3 regions of the Streptomyces sp. NPDC001903 genome follow, and region 3 is predicted to be linked to each of the others. Evidence: riboswitches for the same ligand, from Rfam matches in the RefSeq annotation. Region 3 holds a riboswitch; each other region holds the start of a gene.

Region 1 (6,386 bases), on a different contig from region 3:
CGAGGGCATCGGGTACGAGCTGCTGGAACTGGCGGCGCGCGCCGAGGCGGCGGGGACCGACCCCGAGACCGCGCTGCGCGCGGCGGCCCGCGCCTACCGGGACGCGATCCGGGCCGCCGAGGGCGTCGGCGCGGCGGACACCCCCTGACCCGAGGCGGTCCTACCGGGGCGCGCGGCCCGACGGGTTGTGCCAGTGCGGCTCGGGGCGGCTGAGGAACCACTCGCCGAAGCCCAGGGGGCGGCCGTTCGGGCCGTGGCCGGTGCCCGCGGCGGGCAGCGAATCGTGGAAGATCCTGCCCGGCAGGGCGCCCAGCTCCGTCAGCACGTGCACGGTCTGCTCGACGAACGGCGGCGGCCCGCTGAGATAGACGTCCTGCTCCGGCCACATGGCCCGGTGGCCCAGCGCGGTCGCGAGCCGCCCGGTGGCCTGGTCCCGGTGCTGCCCGGGGGCGGGCGTGATGTAGGTGACGCCGAGCCAGCCGCAGGCGGCGGCGTGCGCGTCGATCAGCGGCCGGTCGTACAGGTGCGCGGCGTCCCGGGCGACGACGAAGAGCCGTACGTCCCGGTCGGGGGGCTGCCCGGTGAGCTCCTCCACCATGGCCCGGATCGGCGCCCAGCCGGTGCCGGCCGCGATGAGGCTGACGGGCCGGTCGGCGCGGCGCAGCGTCAGCTGCCCGCCGGCCGCGCCGAGCCGCAGCACCTCGCCGGGCCTGGCCTCGCGGACCAGGGCGGTGCTGAGCCGGCCGGACTCGATGCGGCTGACGTGCAGGTCCAGGGTGCCGTCCGGGCGCGGGGCGTTCCCGATGGAGTACGTGCGCCAGGTCCTCGGGACCCGTTCGCTGCTCACGCTCGCGTACTGGCCGGGGAGATGGGGGAAGGGGGCGTCGGGGCGGAGGGTCAGCACCGCCACGTCCTGTCCGTACTGGAGGTGGCGCACGATCTCGGCGTCCCACCAGGGCGGGTCCTCGCTCGCGGCGGCCCCGGCCATCATGGCGTCGGCGATCACCTGGTACGCCTCGGACCAGGCCTTCTCCACCGTCGGGGTCCAGGCCTCGCCGCAGGTCCGGGCGAGCGCGGCGAGCAGGCTGGCGCCGAGGGCCGCGTAGTGCTCGGGGCCGGCGAGGAACTTGCGGTGGTCGCGGCCGAGGTCGTGGAGATAGGGGAGCAGGCTCTCGTCGCCGAGGCGGGCGACCACGTGGGTCAGCGCGGCGAAGAGCCGGTCGCGCTGGCGTTCCATGTCCTCGGCGGAGGCCGGGAAGAGCTCGCGGATCCCGGGGTTGTGCCAGAAGAGGTGGGAGTAGAAGTACTTGACCGCGTGCTCGGCCCTTCTCTCCACGACCGCGAAGCTGCTCTTCAAGATCCTCACATCCACAAAACCGAAAGTAGGAACGCCGGGGATCGCGAGGTCAAGCGATGGCGGATCTGCGGACAGCCGCGGCGAACCACCCATATGGGATGGCGGCGGGGGCGCGGGATACGGTCAGCGGGTGCATGAGCCGACCTCCGCAGCCCCCGAAGACAGCACTCCTCCCCAGGGCCCGACCCTGTTCGACTGGGAGTTCGCGACCGATCCGTACCCGGCGTACGCCTGGCTGCGCGAGCACTCCCCGGTGCACCGCACCAAGCTGCCGAGCGGGGTGGAGGCCTGGCTGGTCACCCGGTACGCGGACGCCCGCCAGGCCCTCGCCGACCAGCGCCTGAGCAAGAATCCGGCGCACCACGCGGAGCCGGCGCACGCCAAGGGCAAGACCGGGATCCCGGGGGAGCGCAAGGCGGAGCTGATGACGCACCTGCTCAACATCGACCCGCCGGACCACACGCGGCTGCGGCGGCTGGTGTCGAAGGCGTTCACCCCGCGCAGGGTGGCCGAGTTCACCCCGCGGGTGCAGGAGCTGACCGACCACCTCATCGAGCAGTTCGCGAGCAGGGGGGAAGCGGACCTCATCCACGAGTTCGCCTTCCCCCTCCCCATCTACGCCATCTGCGAGATGCTCGGCGTACCGCGCGAGGACCAGGACGACTTCCGCGACTGGGCCGGGATGATGATCCGGCACGGCGGCGGCCCGCGCGGCGGGGTGGCCCGTTCCGTGAAGCAGATGCGGACCTATCTCGGCGAACTCATCCACCGCAAACGGGATGATCTGGGCAATGACCTGATTTCGGACCTGATCCGCGCGAGCGACCACGGGGACCACCTGACGGAGGCCGAGGCCACCGCGATGGCCTTCATCCTGCTGTTCGCCGGATTCGAGACCACGGTCAACCTCATCGGCAACGGCGTCCACTCCCTCTTCATGAACCCCGATCAGCGCACCCGCCTCCAGGACTCCCTCGCCGCCGGGGAGAGCGGCCTGCTGGAGACCGGCATCGAGGAGCTGCTGCGCTACGACGGGCCCGTGGAGCTGGCCACCTGGCGCTTCGCCACCGAGCCGCTGACCCTCGGCGGCCAGGACGTCGCGGCCGGGGATCCGGTGCTCGTCGTCCTCGCCGCGGCCGACCGGGACCCCGAGCGGTTCGCCGATCCGGACACCCTCGACCTCTCCCGCACCGACAACCAGCACCTCGGATACGGGCACGGAATCCACTACTGCCTGGGCGCTCCGCTCGCACGACTTGAAGGACAGACGGCGCTTGCGACTTTGCTGACGCGTCTGCCGGATCTGGAACTCGCTGTTCCGCCCAACGAGCTTCGCTGGCGCGGGGGTCTGATCATGCGTGGCCTGCGCACCCTTCCCGTGAAGTTCACAGCCCGAAACCCCTGAACGCCCACTGACCGTAAGTCAGCCCCGGTCAAGAGTTGTTACTCGCATGCCAAGAACGCTAGGTTCTGCCGTTACCCAGCCGTTATGCGAAAGGTGCAGCTCATGCGTTCCGGGAACGGCCGCCACAGACGCCCCCGCCAGGTACCCGCGATAGTCGTCACCGCCGGGGTCACCGGTTCCGCGTTGGCCCTGCCGCTGCTCGCCGCCACCGGCGCGAGCGCAGCCGAGACCTCCACGTGGGACAAGGTCGCCGAGTGCGAGAGCGGCGGCTCCTGGAGCGCCAACTCCGGCAGCGGTGCCTACGGCGGACTTTCGTTCACGCAGGAGCAGTGGAACGCCTCGGGCGGCCTCGAGTTCGCCGAGCGCCCCGACCTCGCCAGCCGCTCGCAGCAGATCGCCGTCGCCGAGCGCGTGCTGGGCACGCAGGGCGCCCAGGCGTTCGGGCACTGCTCCGAGTCGGCCGGACTGACCCAGCAGGGCCCCGCGGCGACCGTGGACCCGGGCCTGCCCGGCACGCTCACCCCGATCGCTCCGAGCGCCTCGCGCCCCGACGCGTCGATCCCGGCCGGCGGCTCCGGCGCGAAGGCGCGGGACTTCGGCGCCCCGACCCCGGCCCCGGCCCCGGACTTCACGATTCCGCCGGCGCCGCTCGCACCGAACAGCGGACTGCCCGTCATGCCCGACCCGGACGCGCCGTCCACCTCGCCGACCGCGCCGGTGCTCCCGGGCACCCCCGGCACCCCGACGGCCCCGGGCACCCCGACCGCGCCCGGCGACCCGACGGCCCCGGGCACCCCGACCGCGCCCGGCAGCCCGACGGACCCCACCGCTCCGGTCGACCCGAGCGCCCCCACCGCCCCCGCGGCCCCGGGCACCCCGGGTGCCAGCACCGACCCGGCCGGCATCCCGGACACCACCGGCACCGGCAAGCACCGTGGTACGCCCGCTCTTGAGGCGCCCGCCAGATCTGATGCGGCGTCGGATCCCTCGTACACGGTCCAGGCGGGCGACAGTCTGGCCACGATCGCGTCTGCCAAGGGGGTCAAGGGCGGCTGGAACGCGCTCTACCAGGCCAACGAGCAGGTCATCGGTGATGACGCCGATCTGATCAAGCCCGGTCAAAATCTGGATCTAAGTTAGAAATAGCGGCACTTCGGGCACCCGGAAAAGGCTGAATGTCCGTTATCTGCAAGTGAGACATGTGTCTCTTCCGGTCAACTGGCGTGTCCCGCCCGGAGCCTTCCGCAAACCCCGCCCTCACCTGCGCAAACGCCCGTACGGAGGGCGCAAGTAGGGCCCGTTTCTCCCCGGTGTTCCTCGTTGAACATCGGGGAGAGACCTGTCTACCTTCTGAGTCGCCCGCCACCGCGGGCTCCTTCGACCGCATCGCCGAATCCTGCCGGCGGACGGGGGGAACAGTCGTCGCGTCAAGCGCCGAAGGCAGGAGCGGGGGAACCAAGGTAGGCGCCGGGACCGGCCGTTGAGAGACGGCCAGGAAACGGCTAGGGGTTAAGTCGTGCGCCACGTCGCACGGCCGGGCACTCATCAGCCCGAACCCGACAGCTCACCTCGCAGGCGTCGGTGAGGAGAACTCCATGCTGATTTCCGGCAAGGGCAAGCACCGCCGCGCCTCCAAGGCCGCTCGCATCGTCACGCTCGCCGGTGTCACCGGTGTCGCCGTCGCCGCCCCCCTGATGGCGGCCGGCTCCGCCTCCGCCGCCACGGCCGGCGAGTGGGACCGCGTCGCGCAGTGCGAGTCCGGCGGCAACTGGTCCATCAACACGGGCAACGGCTACTACGGCGGCCTGCAGTTCTCGTCCTCGACGTGGGCCGCGTACGGCGGCAAGGCGTACGCCGCGCAGGCCAACCAGGCCTCCAAGTCGCAGCAGATAGCCATCGCCGAGAAGGTCCTCAAGGGCCAGGGCAAGGGCGCCTGGCCGGTCTGCGGCAAGGGCCTCTCCAACTCCTCTTACACCGGTGGTGGCGCGACCGACACCCCGAAGAAGACGGAGACGAAGACCGAGACCAAGAAGACCCAGCCGAAGAAGACCGAGCCGAAGAAGGAGACCAAGCGCGAGACCCCCGCGCCGGTCACCCGCTCCGAGCGCTCCGAGGCCCCGGTCGTGAAGACCGGCAACGGCTCGTACGAGGTCAAGTCCGGCGACACCCTGGGCACCATCGCCGAGGCCAACGGCGTCAAGGGCGGCTGGGAGAAGCTCTTCGAGCTCAACAAGGACATCGTCTCGGACGCCGACCTGATCTTCCCGGGTCAGATGCTGAAGCTCAGCTGAATCCCGCAGTGACAACCCGCGGCCGCCCGTGCGGCGCCGCGGCAGCCCGACCGCCCGGCGCGTCTTCCCCTCACGCGCCGGGCGGCGGCATGTCTGCCGGCAGTCGGGAGCCCTATGTACCGGAAGGCGGGTATTCGGGCCCTTTTTCGTCCCAGGGGGCGGGCGGTCGGCTGGCCGAGTGCCCGGAGCCGGTTAGGCTCTAGTCGGCGGGGCCATCCCACGGCCCGACATGCCACCGCACACCCAGCGTCACATCCCAGAAGGAGATGCTCGTGCCGTCCATCGACGTCGTCGTAGCCCGGGAAATCCTGGACTCCCGAGGCAACCCCACGGTCGAGGTCGAGGTGGGCCTCGACGATGGCAGCACCGGCCGTGCTGCAGTTCCGTCCGGCGCCTCCACCGGTGCCTTCGAGGCCATTGAGCTCCGCGACGGTGACCCCAACCGTTACATGGGCAAGGGTGTCGAGAAGGCCGTCCTCGCGGTCATCGAGCAGATCGGCCCGGAGCTCGTCGGCTACGACGCCACCGAGCAGCGCCTGATCGACCAGGCCATGTTCGACCTGGACGCCACCGACAACAAGGGCTCGCTCGGCGCCAACGCCATCCTCGGCGTCTCCCTCGCCGTCGCGCACGCCGCGTCCGAGGCCTCGGACCTCCCGCTCTTCCGCTACCTCGGCGGCCCGAACGCGCACCTGCTGCCCGTTCCGATGATGAACATCCTCAACGGCGGGTCGCACGCCGACTCCAACGTGGACATCCAGGAGTTCATGATCGCCCCGATCGGCGCGGAGTCCTTCTCCGAGGCGCTGCGCTGGGGTGCCGAGGTCTACCACACCCTCAAGAAGGTCCTGCACACCAAGGGCCTCTCCACCGGCCTGGGCGACGAGGGCGGCTTCGCCCCGAACCTGGAGTCCAACCGCGCCGCGCTCGACCTCATCGTCGAGGCCATCAAGCAGGCCGGCTACACCCCGGGCAAGGACATCGCGCTCGCGCTCGACGTCGCCGCGTCCGAGTTCTACAAGGACGGCAAGTACGAGTTCGAGGGCCAGTCCCGCTCGGCCGCCGAGATGACCGAGTACTACGAGGAGCTCGTCTCCGCGTACCCGCTCGTGTCCATCGAGGACCCGCTGTACGAGGACGACTGGGCCGGCTGGAAGGTCATCACCGACCGCCTCGGCGCGAAGGTGCAGATCGTCGGCGACGACCTCTTCGTCACCAACCCCGAGCGCCTGGCCCGCGGCATCGAGGAGGGCTCCGCGAACGCCCTGCTCGTGAAGGTGAACCAGATCGGTTCGCTGACCGAGACCCTCGACGCCGTCGAGATGGCCCAGCG
Region 2 (6,386 bases), on a different contig from region 3:
TCCTCCCCCTGGCCCCGCCTGGCCCGCTCCTGGCCCAGCCTGACCAGCCCGCGCAGCACCTTGAGGTGGCCCTCGGTGCGCCGCCGGGCCGCGCGGGCGGCCGCCAGCGGCTCCAGCAGCAGCCGCAACTCCAGGAGGTCGGCCGCCTCCTGCTCGGTGGGCTCGGCGACGCAGGCGCCCGCGTGCCGCCGGGTGGTGACGAAGCCCTCCGACTCCAGGGTCCGCAGCGCCTCGCGGACGGGGACGCGGGAGACCCCGTACCGGCGGGCCAGCAGTTCCTCGGTCAGCCGGGCGCCCGGCTCGAAGACCCCGGAGACGATGTCGTCGCGGATTGCCGTGCATACCGCGTGCGCAGGAATACGCAAGTCCGGACCTCCGCCTATTTCCGACTGCCGACGCCATTGCCGCGACCGTATCGCGATCGTACGGGGACTCTATTGCACTGCGCGTTAAATTCCGAGTGCGGGCGGGAATAGCAGATGTTTACAGCCAAGACGAAGGCCCCGGCTCGGGGAGCCGGGGCCTTCGGTGGAGTGCTGCGGGTCAGACGTTGACGCCGTGCTGGCGCAGGTACGCGACCGGGTCGATGTCCGAGCCGTACTGGGCGCCGGTGCGGGCCTCGAAGTGCAGGTGCGGGCCGCTGGAGTTGCCGGTGGAGCCCGACAGGCCGATCTGCTGGCCGGCGGTGACCTGGTCGCCGACGGAGACGCTCAGCGAGGACATGTGGCCGTACTGCGTGTACGTGCCGTCGGCGTGCTTGATGACGACGTTGTTGCCGTACGCGCCGCCCCAGCCGGCCTCGACCACGGTGCCGATGCCGACCGCGTGCACCGTGGTGCCGGAGGCCGCGTGGAAGTCGATGCCGGTGTGGCTGCCGGAGGACCACATGCCGCCGCCCGCGTGCCACTGGGTGCTGACGTAGGACTCGTCGACGGGGGCGACGAAGGTGTTGAGGCGCTTGCGCTCCTCCTCGCGGGCGGCGCGCTCGGCGGCCTCGCGCTCGGCCTTCGCCTTCTCCTCGGCCTTCTGCCGGGCCTCGGCGGCGCGCGCCTTGGCGTCGGCCTCTGCCTTCGCCTTGAGGGCCGCGGCCTCGGCCGCGTGCTCCTGGGCATCGGCCTGGGCCTCGATCTGCCCCGGGAGGTCCTCGGCCGTCACGACGGCGTTCAGGCCGGTGTCCTCCATGGAGGGGGCCTTGTCCGACGCGGCGAACGCCGGGCCTGCGAGGGAGCCGACGACACCGGTGGTGGCGAGGGCGGCTATGCCGGCGTAACCGGCGGTCTTGCGGCTCAGACGACTGGAACCACGGTGCTTACCGGCGGCACGACTGCCAAACGCCATGAAGGGGCTGATCCTTTCCTTCCTTCTCGCCTACCGGGTTAGCTGACGGGTTCGGAGCAGGAAGGTCTCCTACGGGCCCCCTCTGACGAGGCGGTCCGATTCACCCCAGGGACACATGTGGGTCCCCGGCTCCCCAGGCTCGCGCCTGACGGGGACTCGGCGATCGCTGCCCGGTGCCGCGGATGCGGCGCGTACAACTGACGGACAGCACGGCCGACGCTAGGCGGATCATCAGTCAATCGCCAAACAGACACGCGTTTTTGTTGCATACGCCACACCCCATACAAGCAACCTCTCCACGAAACGGACAAAAGGGGCCCCGACGGACAAGCCGCCGGAGCCCCTTGGAACGTCCGTCAGTTGGTGACGACGGTGACCTCACCGATCCCGAGCGCCCGAACCGGCTCCTCGATCTGCGCGGCGTCGCCCACCAGGACCGTGACCAGGCGGTCCACCGGGAAGGCGGCCAGGACGGCCGACGTCGCCTCCACCGTGCCCGTTTGGGCCAGCTGCGCGTACAACTGCGCCTGGTAGTCGTCCGGGAGCTCCTGCTCGACCTGGTCGGCGAGCGTCCCGGCGACGGCTGCGGCCGTCTCGAACTTCAGCGGGGCCACGCCCACCAAGTTCTGCACCGCCACGTCCCGTTCGGCGTCGGTCAGGCCGCCCTCCGCGAGGGTGCGCAGCACCTTCCAGAGGTCGTCGAGCGCCGGGCCGGTGTTGGGGGTGTCCACCGAGCCGCTGATGGCGAGCATCGAGGCGCCCTTGCCGTCAGCCGTGGAGCGCAGCACCTGGCCGAAGGCGCGCACGCCGTACGTGTAGCCCTTCTCCTCGCGCAGCACCTTGTCCAGGCGCGAGGTGAGCGTGCCGCCCAGGCAGTACGTGCCGAGCACCTGCGCCGCCCAGACCCGCTCGTGCCGGTCCGGCCCGATCCGGCCGATGAGCAGCTGCGTCTGGACCGCGCCGGGCCGGTCCACGATGACCACGCGGCCGGTGTCGTCGGCGGTGACCGGCGGGACCGGGAGCGGCTCGGCGAAGTCGCCGGTCCAGGCGCCCAGGGTGTCCGCGAGGACCGCGTCCAGGTCGATGCCGGTCAGGTCGCCGACGACCACCGCGGTGGCGGTGGCGGGGCGTACGTGGGCCTCGTAGAAGGCGCGTACGGCCGCGGAGTCGATCCGGGCGACCGTCTCCTCGGTGCCCTGGCGCGGCCGGGACATCCGCAGGGTCGGCGGGAAGAGCTGCCGGGAGAGCTCCTTGGCGGCCCGGCGCTGCGGGTTGGCCAGCTCGTGCGGGATCTCGTCGAGCCGGTTGCGCACCAGGCGGTCGACCTCGCTGTCGGCGAAGGCCGGCGCGCGCAGCGCCTCGGCGACCAGGCCGAGCGCCTTGTGCAGGCGGGAGGCCGGGACCTCCAGGGAGACCCGCAGGCCCGGGTGGTCCGCGTGCGCGTCGAGCGTGGCGCCGCAGCGCTCCAGCTCCGCCGCGAACTCCTCGGCGGAGTGCTTGTCGGTGCCCTCGGACAGCGCGCGGGCCATGATGGTCGCCACGCCGTCCAGCCCCTGGGGCTCGGCGTCCAGCGGGGCGGCGAGGTTGACCTCGACGGCGACGACCTGCTGCCCGGGCCGGTGGCAGCGCAGCACGGTCAGGCCGTTGGGCAGCGAGCCGCGCTCGGGGGCCGGGAAGGCCCACGGCCGGGCCTCGCCCGCCTGGGGCCGCGGGTGGAAGGTCATCGTGACGGCTGCGGTGTCGCTCACTGCTCCGCCCCTTCGTTCTCGTCGCTCTCACCGTTCTCGCCGGCTTCTGCCGGGAGCGGCTCGTACACCAGCACCGCGCGGTTGTCGGGGCGCAGTCGGGCCGCGGCCACGACCTGCACCTCCTCGGCGGTGATGTCGAGGACGCGCCCGACCGCGCTGAGCGCCAGCTGCGGGTCGCCGAACAGCACCGCGAAGCGGCACAGTTCGTCGGCGCGCCCGGCCACCGTGCTCAGCCGGTCCAGCCACTCGCGCTCCAGCTGCGCCTGGGCGCGCTCCATCTCCTCGGCGGTCGGGCCCTCGGCGGCGAACCGCGCGAGCTCCTCGTCGACCGCCGCCTCGATGGCGGGCACCTCGACCCCGCTGGAGGTCTTCACGTCCAGCCAGCCCAGCGAGGGCGCCCCGGCGAGTCGCAGCATGCCGAATCCGGCCGCGACGGCGCTCTGGTCGCGGCGTACCAGGCGGTTGTGGAGCCGGGAGGACTCGCCGCCGCCCAGGACGGTCAGCGCCACGTCGGCGGCGTCGCACTCGCGGGTGCCGTCGTGCGGGAGCCGGTAGGCGGCCATCAGCGCGCGGGCCGGGACCTCCTCGACGATCTCCTCGCGGAGCTCGCCGCCCATGATCTCGGGCAGCGTGCCGTCGCGCGGCGGCTGCTTGCCGTCGTGGCCGGGGATGGAGCCGAAGTACTTCTCGACCCAGGCGAGCGTCTGCTCGGGGTCGATGTCGCCGACGACCGACAGCACCGCGTTGTTGGGCGCGTAGTACGTACGGAAGAAGGCGCGGGCGTCCTCCAGGGAGGCCGCGTCCAGGTCGGCCATGGAGCCGATCGGGGTGTGGTGGTACGGGTGGCCCTCGGGGTAGGCGAGGGCGGTCAGCTTCTCGAAGGCCGTGCCGTACGGGACGTTGTCGTACCGCTGGCGGCGCTCGTTCTTGACGACGTCGCGCTGGTTCTCCATGGACTCGTCGTCCAGGGCGGCCAGCAGCGAGCCCATGCGGTCGGCTTCCAGCCAGAGCGCGAGCTCCAGCTGGTGGGCCGGCATCGTCTCGAAGTAGTTGGTGCGCTCGAAGCTGGTGGTGCCGTTGAGCGAACCGCCCGCCCCCTGGACCAGCTCGAAGTGCCCGTTGCCGGGTACGCTCGCCGAACCCTGGAACATCAGGTGCTCGAAGAGGTGAGCCAGGCCGGTCCGCCCCTTGACTTCGTGGCGCGAGCCCACGTCGTACCAGAGGCAGACCGCGGCGACCGGGGTCAGGTGATCCTCGGAGAGCACCACGCGCAGGCCGTTGGCCAGCCGGTGCTCGGTCGCTGTCAGGCCGCCGGAGCCGGCCTGGGCTGTGGCCGTGTGACCCATGGGCATGTGGTCCCTTCGATCGCGATGCAGATTTTTCCGTCAGACCTGCCACTGTATGCAAGCGCGTCGGGCACCGGAGAAGTTCCCGACCCACACTCGCCCACGCCTCCGTCCGGGGGTGACCCCAGGGTCGGAGTCGGCGTTGTCGGTGCCTCGGGCCACAATGGTCCGCGACAACCCCGTCAACGCCGATCAGACCACCCGCCAGACCCCAGCACACTTTCTTTCTTGGTTAAGGAGCCGCGCAGCGATGGCCCGCCGCAGCACGAAGACCCCGCCGCCGGAGGATTTCGAGGAGAAGATCCTCGACATCGACGTCGTCGACGAAATGCAGGGCTCCTTCCTCGAGTACGCGTACTCGGTGATCTACTCCCGCGCCCTGCCCGACGCCCGGGACGGCATGAAGCCGGTGCACCGGCGCATCGTCTACCAGATGAACGAGATGGGCCTGCGCCCCGACCGCGGCTACGTGAAGTGCGCCCGCGTCGTCGGCGAGGTCATGGGCAAGCTGCACCCGCACGGTGACGCGTCGATCTACGACGCCCTCGTGCGCATGGCCCAGCCCTTCTCGATGCGGCTGCCGCTGGTCGACGGCCACGGCAACTTCGGTTCGCTCGGCAACGACGACCCGCCGGCCGCGATGCGCTACACCGAGTGCAAGATGGCGGACGCCACGTCACTGATGACGGAGTCGATCGACGAGGACACCGTCGACTTCACCGCCAACTACGACGGCCAGGAGCAGGAACCGGTCGCGCTGCCCGCGGCCTACCCGAACCTGCTGGTCAACGGCGCCTCCGGGATCGCGGTCGGCATGGCCACCAACATGCCCCCGCACAACCTGGGCGAGGTCATCGCGGCCGCCCGCCACCTGATCCGCTACCCGCAGGCGGACCTGGAGGCGCTGATGCGCTTCGTGCCGGGTCCGGACCTGCCCACGGGCGGCCGGATCGTGGGCCTCTCGGGGATCAAGGACGCCTACGAGAACGGCCGCGGCACGTTCAAGATCCGCGCCACGGTGGCCGTGGAGAACGTGACGGCGCGCCGCAAGGGCCTGGTCGTCACGGAACTGCCCTTCACGGTCGGCCCCGAGAAGGTCATCGCGAAGATCAAGGACCTGGTCGGCTCCAAGAAGCTCCAGGGCATCGCGGACGTCAAGGACCTCACCGACCGCTCGCACGGCCTGCGCCTGGTCATCGAGATCAAGAACGGCTTCCACCCGGAGGCCGTCCTGGAGCAGCTGTACAAGCTGACGCCGATGGAGGAGTCCTTCGGCATCAACAACGTCGCGCTGGTCGACGGCCAGCCGTTGACCCTGGGCCTCAAGGAGCTCCTGGAGGTCTATCTCGACCACCGCTTCGAGGTCGTGCGCCGGCGCAGCGAGTTCCGCCGCACCAAGCGGCGCGACCGGCTGCACCTGGTCGAGGGCCTGCTGGTGGCCCTGGTCGACATCGACGAGGTCATCCGGATCATCCGGGACAGCGACAACTCGGCGCAGGCGATGGAGCGGCTGATCGAGCGCTTCTCGCTGAGCGAGACCCAGACCCGGTACATCCTGGACACCCCGCTGCGCCGTCTCACCCGCTTCGACCGGATCGAGCTGGAGTCCGAGCGCGACCGGCTGACGGGCGAGATCGACGAGCTGACCGGGATCCTGGAGTCCGACACGGAGCTGCGCAAGCTGGTCTCCGCGGAACTGGCCGCGGTCGCGAAGAAGTTCGGCACCGAGCGCCGTACGGTCCTGCTGGAGTCGGCGGGCACGACGGTCGCCGCGGTTCCGCTCGAGGTCGCGGACGACCCGTGCCGGGTCCTGCTGTCCTCGACGGGCCTGCTGGCGCGCACCGCGAACGGCGAGCCGTTGCCGCAGGAGGAGGGCGGCTCCCGCGCCAAGCACGACCTGATCGTCTCGCAGGTCGCCGCGACGGCCCGGGCCGATGTCGGCGTGGTCACCTCG
Region 3 (6,386 bases):
CGTCGGGGCCTTCCGCGAGGTCATGGACGAGGCGCACGGCGGCGGCGCCCTGATGTGGGACTTCGGCAGGACATTGGTGAAGCAGGCCGTCGGCGGCGGCTGACGGCCTGCTCCACCTCGCGGGGCCGGCTCAGTCGAGCAGCCGGTCCCGCAGCCGGTCGAGGGTCTCGGGCGCGAGTCCGAGGCCTTCGGCGAGGTACCGCTCGAGCCCGCCCCAGTGTCCGTCGATGGCGTCGAAGGCGGTCGTCAGGTACTCGGCGCGGGCGTCGAAGAGCGGCGCGAGCAGCTCCATCACCTCGGCGGAGCGGGCCTCGGGCACGTCGCTGCCGCGGCGCACGCGGTAGCGGCGGTGCGGGGCGTTGGACTCCAGGTAGTCCGCCACGATCGCCTCGCGCTCGACGCCCAGCGCGAGCAGGGTGACGGCGATCGACAGGCCGGCCCGGTCCTTGCCGGCCGCGCAGTGCATGAGCGCCGGAACGCTGTCCTGCGCGAGGGCGTGCAGGACCCGGCTGTGCTCGGCGGTGCGGTTCTCGATCATCGCGCGGTAGGAGTTGGCCATCCGGGCGGCGGCCTTTCCGTCGCCGAGGAGCCCGCGGAGCTGTTCGACGTCACCGTCGCGGACCATCTTCCAGAATTCCTTGCCGTCGGCCGGATCCGACAGCGGGATGTTGACGTTCCGTACGCCGGGGAGCTCGACGTCGAGCCCCTCCAAAGCGTGGTCGGCGCCGTTGCGGAAGTCGAAGACGGTGTGCAGGCCGAGCGATGCGAGGAATTCTGCATCGGTTTCGGTGGCATGTGCCAGATGTCCGCTACGGAACAGTTTTCCCGGCTTGACCCTGCGCCCGTCGGCGGTCGGGAGGCCGCCCACGTCACGGAAGTTGCGCACTCCGGCGAGCTCGGGCTCCGGTACGGGCTCCGTCCGCGGGGGCCGGGGTATCTGCTGGGTCACGGGAACTCCTCCGCATCGTCATGGTGTGTCCGAATTACACTACTTGGGGCCAACTTGCCATCACCGGAGGCGAGATCGGGCGCGGCCCCGTGAGCCAGATCATACGGTGACCGTGAGTGCCTGATCGTCAAAGTCGAATGGCCCGGCCGGAGGGGTTGTTGGCACCCGGGAATGGACGCAGGGTGACCGGAATTCCGGTGGATTCCCGCTCCTGTGAATCCGTCAGGAAATTCGTGGCTTGTTCGGTGTGGCTCAACTCGATTACCTTCACGATCGATCCGGATGGACCGCCGAATCCTGCCGCCGTCCGGAAACCGCACCCGACTATTCACGCGCGCGGCAGGAGCGGGGGAACCAGGTAGGCCGCTGTTCCCGATCATTCGCATCGGAGCAGCTCGGGGTGAAGCCGTTCATGCTCTGTTCATGTGCGGCCGGACATCTCCAGTCCGAACCCGACAGCTCACCTCGCAGGCGACGGAGAGGAATTCGCCATGCCTGCAAAGGGTAAGCACCGACGTCCCAAGTCCCGTTCCGTGGCGCGCGGCTTCGCCGTCGCGGGCACCGGTGGCGCGGCCCTCGCGCTGCCGCTGCTGGGTGCCGCCGGCGCCCAGGCGGCCGGCGCCCCGGCCGCCGCACCCGCCGCGGCTCCCGTGCAGGCCCCGCAGCTTCCGGCGGCGCTCCAGGCCGCGCCCGCCGCCGCCGAGCAGGGCTCGCCGGCCACGTCGGCCGTCTACACCGTCGTGCCGGGCGACTACCTCTCCAAGATCGCCCAGGAGCGCCACCTCTCGGGCGGCTGGCAGCAGCTGTACGCCGACAACCGCGAGGCCGTCGGCGCCGACCCCTCGCTGATCCACCCCGGGCTGAAGCTGACCCTCGCCGCGAAGGGCGGGGCGGCTCCCGCTCCGGCCAAGGAGGCGGCCCCGGCCCCGGCGAAGAAGTCCTCGGCCTCGGGTGCGGCTTCGGGCTCGGCCTCGCAGGCCAAGGACTCCGCGGACGCCGCCCCGGCCCAGGCCCCCGCCGCCGCGCCCGCCAAGAAGGCCGCCGCCAAGCCCGCGGCCGGTGCGGTCAGCGCCGCCGGCTTCGTCGCCCCCGTCGGCGGCGGCGGGATCTCCACCCAGTACAAGACCCCCGGCGCCATGTGGTCCAGCGGCTACCACACCGGTGTCGACTTCATCGCGAGCTCCGGCACCACCGTCCGCGCCGTCGGCGCGGGCACCGTGGTCTCCGCCGGCTGGGGCGGCGCGTACGGCAACGAGGTCGTCATCCGGCACGCCGACGGCAAGTACTCCCAGTACGGCCACCTGTCCCAGCTCTCCGTCTCGGTCGGCCAGAGCGTCGCCGGCGGCCAGACCATCGGCCTCTCCGGCTCCACCGGCAACTCCACCGGCCCGCACCTGCACTTCGAGATCCGCACCGGGCCGTCCTACGGCTCGGACATCGACCCGCTGGCCTACCTCCGCTCGAAGGGCGTGAGCATCTGACGGCTCCCGCCGTCGGAGAGGCAGCCGGACACGTGGGGCCGGGACCCGAGGGGGGTCCCGGCCTCACGCGCTGTTATTCCGTACCGACCGGGTGGTATAGATCACGGTCCGTCAACCCCTGCCTACGGTGGCGTAGGTCACGTGCCGGGGTGAAGGATGTGTTCTCGTGGCAGCGACGAAGACGACACTCAAGACCATCGGCTCGTACGCGGCGATCGGGGACAGCTTCACCGAGGGTGTGGGGGACCCGGGGCCCGGGGAGACCTTTCTCGGCTGGGCGGACCGGCTGGCCGTACTCCTGGCCGATCAGCGCGAGGAAAACGAATTCAGGTACGCGAACCTGGCCGTGCGGGGGCGCCTCCTCGACCAGATCGTGGCGGAACAGGTCCCCCGGGCCAAGGAGCTCGCACCGGACCTGGTGAGCTTCTGCGCGGGCGGAAACGACATCATCCGGCCCGGCAGCGACCCGGACGCCGTGGCGGAGCGCTTCGAGGCGGCGGTCGCCGACCTCACCGGAGCCGTCGGCCGGGTCATGATCACCACGGGCTTCGACACCCGCGGCGTTCCGGTCCTCAAGCACCTGCGGGGCAAGGTGGCGACGTACAGCGCGCACGTGCGCGCCATCGCCGACCGCTACGACTGCCCGGTGCTCGACCTCTGGTCCCTGAAGTCCGTGCAGGACCGGCGGGCTTGGGACGACGACCGGCTGCACCTCTCGCCCGAGGGGCACACCCGGGTCGCGCTGCGCGCCGCCCAGGTGCTGGGGCTGGAGGTGCCGGCCGACCCCGACCAGCCGTGGCCGCCGCAGCAGCCGCGCGGCTCGGTGGACGTGACCCGGGACAACATCCAGTGGGCGCGGGAGTACCTGGTGCCGTGGATCGGGCGCCGGCTGCGCGGGGAGTCCTCCGGGGACCACGTCGAGGCGAAGCGGCCGGACCTGCTGCCGCTGTAGGTCCCGGCGGGGGACGTGGCGGACGCGAGGGAAGAAGGGGGGCGGGGGGAGGGAAGGGGAGCGGGCGAGAACGGGGGCGCGCGGCGGAATCCTTCGGGGCCGGTGCGCGTTGGCATGGTGGTAGACCGGTATTCCCTACGGCCTCACGACCATCCGCCCCACCCTCCCAGGAGGCGCTTTGACCGGCTCCCGTCCCCTGCGTCCCCGGCTGCGCGCCCTGCGGCCCGAAGCCTTCGGCGCGGATCCGTCCGGCGCCCGCCTGGAGCGGATCCGGCGCTCGCCGAACTTCGCCGACGGCGTCTTCCAGAACCCGGTCGGGGCCCGGACCAGGCCCTCCGGCTCCATGACGGAGTTCGCCAAGATCTACTTCCACAAGGAGCAGCGGACCCGGCGCAATCCGGGTGCGCCGATCCCGGTGTATCCGACGACGCTCGCCGAGCTGGCGAAGCCGCCGGTGAGCGGGTTGCGCCTGACCTGGATGGGGCACTCGGGCGTGCTCGCGGAGATCGACGGACGGCGGGTCCTGTTCGACCCGGTGTGGGGCGAGCGGTGCTCCCCGTTCCCGTTCGCCGGGCCCAAGCGGCTGCACCCCGTGCCCGTACCGCTGGCCTCGCTCGGGTCGGTCGACGTCGTGGTGATCTCGCACGACCACTACGACCACCTCGACCTGCCGACGATCAAGGAGCTGGCCGGGACGGACACCGTCTTCGCCGTCCCGCTCGGCGTCGGCGCGCACCTGGAGCGCTGGGGCGTGTCGCCGGACCGGCTGCGCGAGCTCGACTGGAACGAGGCCACCGAGGTCGCGGGGCTCACGCTGACGGCGACCCCGGCGCGGCACTTCTGCGGGCGCGGACTGCGCAACCAGCAGAACACCCTCTGGGCCTCGTGGGTCGTCGCGGGCGACGAGCACCGGATCTTCCACAGCGGTGACACGGGGTACTTCCCCGGGTTCGCGGAGATCGGCGCTGCGCACGGCCCCTTCGACGCGACGATGATCCAGATCGGCGCGTACTCGGAGTACTGGCCCGACATCCACATGACTCCCGAGGAGGGCATGCGGGCCCACCTCGACCTGCAGGGCGGGATCCCGCACGGCACGATGCTGCCGATCCACTGGGGCACCTTCAACCTGGCCCTGCACCCCTGGGACGAGCCGGGCGAGGGCACCGTCGCCGCCGCCGAGGCCACCGGGGCGGCGATCGCGCTGCCGATCCCGGGCCAGCCGTTCGAGCCGGGCGACGCGGACGCCCCGAGCGAGGCCTGGTGGCGCCCGTTCGTGGCCTCTGCCGCGCCCGTACCGGCGAGTCCGGCCCGGCCGGTCGCGACGGCGCGTCCGCCGGCCGCGGCGCACGAGGAACCGGAGGCGGTCGGCTCGTAGCAGGCGGTCGCGGGGGCGGGAGCGGGGCGCGCGCGGCGGACCACCGCACGGGGTTGTGCGTCCCGTCCGGTCGTCGCGAACGTGCGCCCCCGGCGGATTCGGGCTGTCGTACGAGCGCTCCATCGGGAGCGGGAAGCACCCCGGTGAAGTTCCCCAACTGGCTGTCAGGGGCGGGATCCTGCGGTCTAGCGTGGGTATCCGGTGATCAACACCGTGATCCACACCGGGCCCCGGACAGCTGGGGGCCCGGGCCCCACGTAGAGGACGCCGATGTCCGGACTCCGCGCCGCCCGCCACGCCCCGTCGAGACACGCCGTCACCGGTCCCGGGCGGCAGATACGCCCCCAGCTGCTGCGCGCCGCCCTGCTGCCCACGCTCGCCGCCGGGTTCAGCGGGGCCGCCGCGGTGATCTTCACGCTCCAGCTCGGCGGGGGCGCCGGTGAGCGGGACGCCCGGCTGTGGCCGGTCCTCGCGGGCTGCGCCCTGCTCGTCGTCGGCGCCCTGGCCGCCGCCCTGCTCGGGGCCCAGCGCTCCGCCAAGGCCGTCCGCGACCGCTGCGAGGCCCTGCGCCGCTCCAGCGTGCGCGGACGCCAGGAGCTGCGGGCCGCCGCCGAGCGGCTGGAGCGGGGCGAGCCGCCGGTCCGCCCGGTCCGCGGCGGCCCGACGGCGCCGCCCGCCGGAGGCGACGCCGACCGCGTGGACGAGTTCTGGCTGCTCTCCCAGGAGCTGCGCGGCGCCCGCGAACACGCGCACACCACCCTCGTACGGGTGGCCGGCCCGGCCGCGCCGTCCGACAGCGACCGCAAGGTCGAGGTCTTCGTCAACCTCGCGCGCCGTCTCCAGTCCCTCGTGCACCGGGAGATCTCGCTGCTCGACGAGATGGAGGACACGGTCGAGGACCCCGACCTCCTCAAGGAGCTCTTCCACGTCGACCACCTCGCCACCCGGATCCGCCGCCACGCCGAGAACCTGGCCGTGCTCGGCGGCGCCGCCTCCCGGCGCCAGTGGACCCGGCCCATCGACCTGAGCGAGGTGCTGCGCTCCTCCGTCGCGGAGGTCGAGCAGTACACGCGGGTCAAGGTGGTGCCCCCGGCGGGCGGCACCGTACGCGGCCACGCCGTCGCCGACGTCGTGCACCTGCTGGCCGAACTGGTCGAGAACGCCACGGTGTTCTCCGCCCCCGACACCGACGTGGTCGTGCGTGCCGAGCGGGTGACCGCGGGCATCGCCGTCGAGGTGGAGGACCGGGGGCTGGGCATGCCGGCCGCGGAGCAGCACCGGATGAACGCCCTGCTCGTCGACCCCGACCAGATCAGCGTCCGGCACCTGCTGGCGGACGGGCGGATCGGCCTGTTCGTGGTGTCGGCGCTGGCCCGGCGGCACGGGATCGCCGTCGAGCTGAAGTCCAACATCTACGGCGGCGTGCTCGCGGTGCTGGTGCTGCCGCAGGAGCTGCTGGGGGCGGAGGCGCCGAGCGCCGCCGATGCGCTCGGGGGCTCCCGGGCCACGTCCTGGGGGACCGGGGACGGGGGCGCCGGAATGCCGCCCCTGGAGCCCGTACGGGTGGCCGTGCCGAAGCCGCAGCCGGAGGTACGCAGGGTGCCGGAGCCGGCCGCGCCGACCTGG

The links. Region 3 has a riboswitch for cyclic di-AMP ahead of ACFYZS_RS20290 (peptidoglycan DD-metalloendopeptidase family protein). Riboswitches for the same ligand answer to the same signal wherever they lie in the genome.
Region 1: it holds a riboswitch for cyclic di-AMP, as region 3 does, so the genes downstream of both, ACFYZS_RS29230 (transglycosylase family protein) here and ACFYZS_RS20290 (peptidoglycan DD-metalloendopeptidase family protein) in region 3, are expected to answer to the same signal.
Region 2: it holds a riboswitch for cyclic di-AMP, as region 3 does, so the genes downstream of both, ACFYZS_RS18510 (M23 family metallopeptidase) here and ACFYZS_RS20290 (peptidoglycan DD-metalloendopeptidase family protein) in region 3, are expected to answer to the same signal.

What each region holds. Positions count from the first base shown of each region.
Region 1 is NZ_JBIASZ010000015.1:134,594-140,979, forward strand. Features, by position in the region: gene ACFYZS_RS29210 (nucleoside triphosphate pyrophosphohydrolase) at 1-148, shown strand, start outside; gene ACFYZS_RS29215 (globin domain-containing protein) at 161-1,366, opposite strand; gene ACFYZS_RS29220 (cytochrome P450) at 1,488-2,762, shown strand; gene ACFYZS_RS29225 (transglycosylase family protein) at 2,865-3,902, shown strand; cyclic di-AMP (ydaO/yuaA leader) riboswitch at 4,185-4,355, shown strand; gene ACFYZS_RS29230 (transglycosylase family protein) at 4,358-5,053, shown strand; gene eno (phosphopyruvate hydratase) at 5,320-6,386, shown strand, end outside.
Region 2 is NZ_JBIASZ010000007.1:249,337-255,722, forward strand. Features, by position in the region: gene ACFYZS_RS18505 (GntR family transcriptional regulator) at 1-365, opposite strand, end outside; gene ACFYZS_RS18510 (M23 family metallopeptidase) at 544-1,338, opposite strand; cyclic di-AMP (ydaO/yuaA leader) riboswitch at 1,351-1,510, opposite strand; gene ACFYZS_RS18515 (M16 family metallopeptidase) at 1,695-3,062, opposite strand; gene ACFYZS_RS18520 (M16 family metallopeptidase) at 3,083-4,432, opposite strand; gene ACFYZS_RS18525 (DNA topoisomerase (ATP-hydrolyzing) subunit A) at 4,683-6,386, shown strand, end outside.
Region 3 is NZ_JBIASZ010000008.1:286,023-292,408, forward strand. Features, by position in the region: gene ACFYZS_RS20280 (aspartate aminotransferase family protein) at 1-103, shown strand, start outside; gene ACFYZS_RS20285 (tyrosine-protein phosphatase) at 131-949, opposite strand; cyclic di-AMP (ydaO/yuaA leader) riboswitch at 1,228-1,436, shown strand; gene ACFYZS_RS20290 (peptidoglycan DD-metalloendopeptidase family protein) at 1,441-2,430, shown strand; gene ACFYZS_RS20295 (SGNH/GDSL hydrolase family protein) at 2,597-3,382, shown strand; gene ACFYZS_RS20300 (MBL fold metallo-hydrolase) at 3,561-4,760, shown strand; gene ACFYZS_RS20305 (sensor histidine kinase) at 5,031-6,386, shown strand, end outside.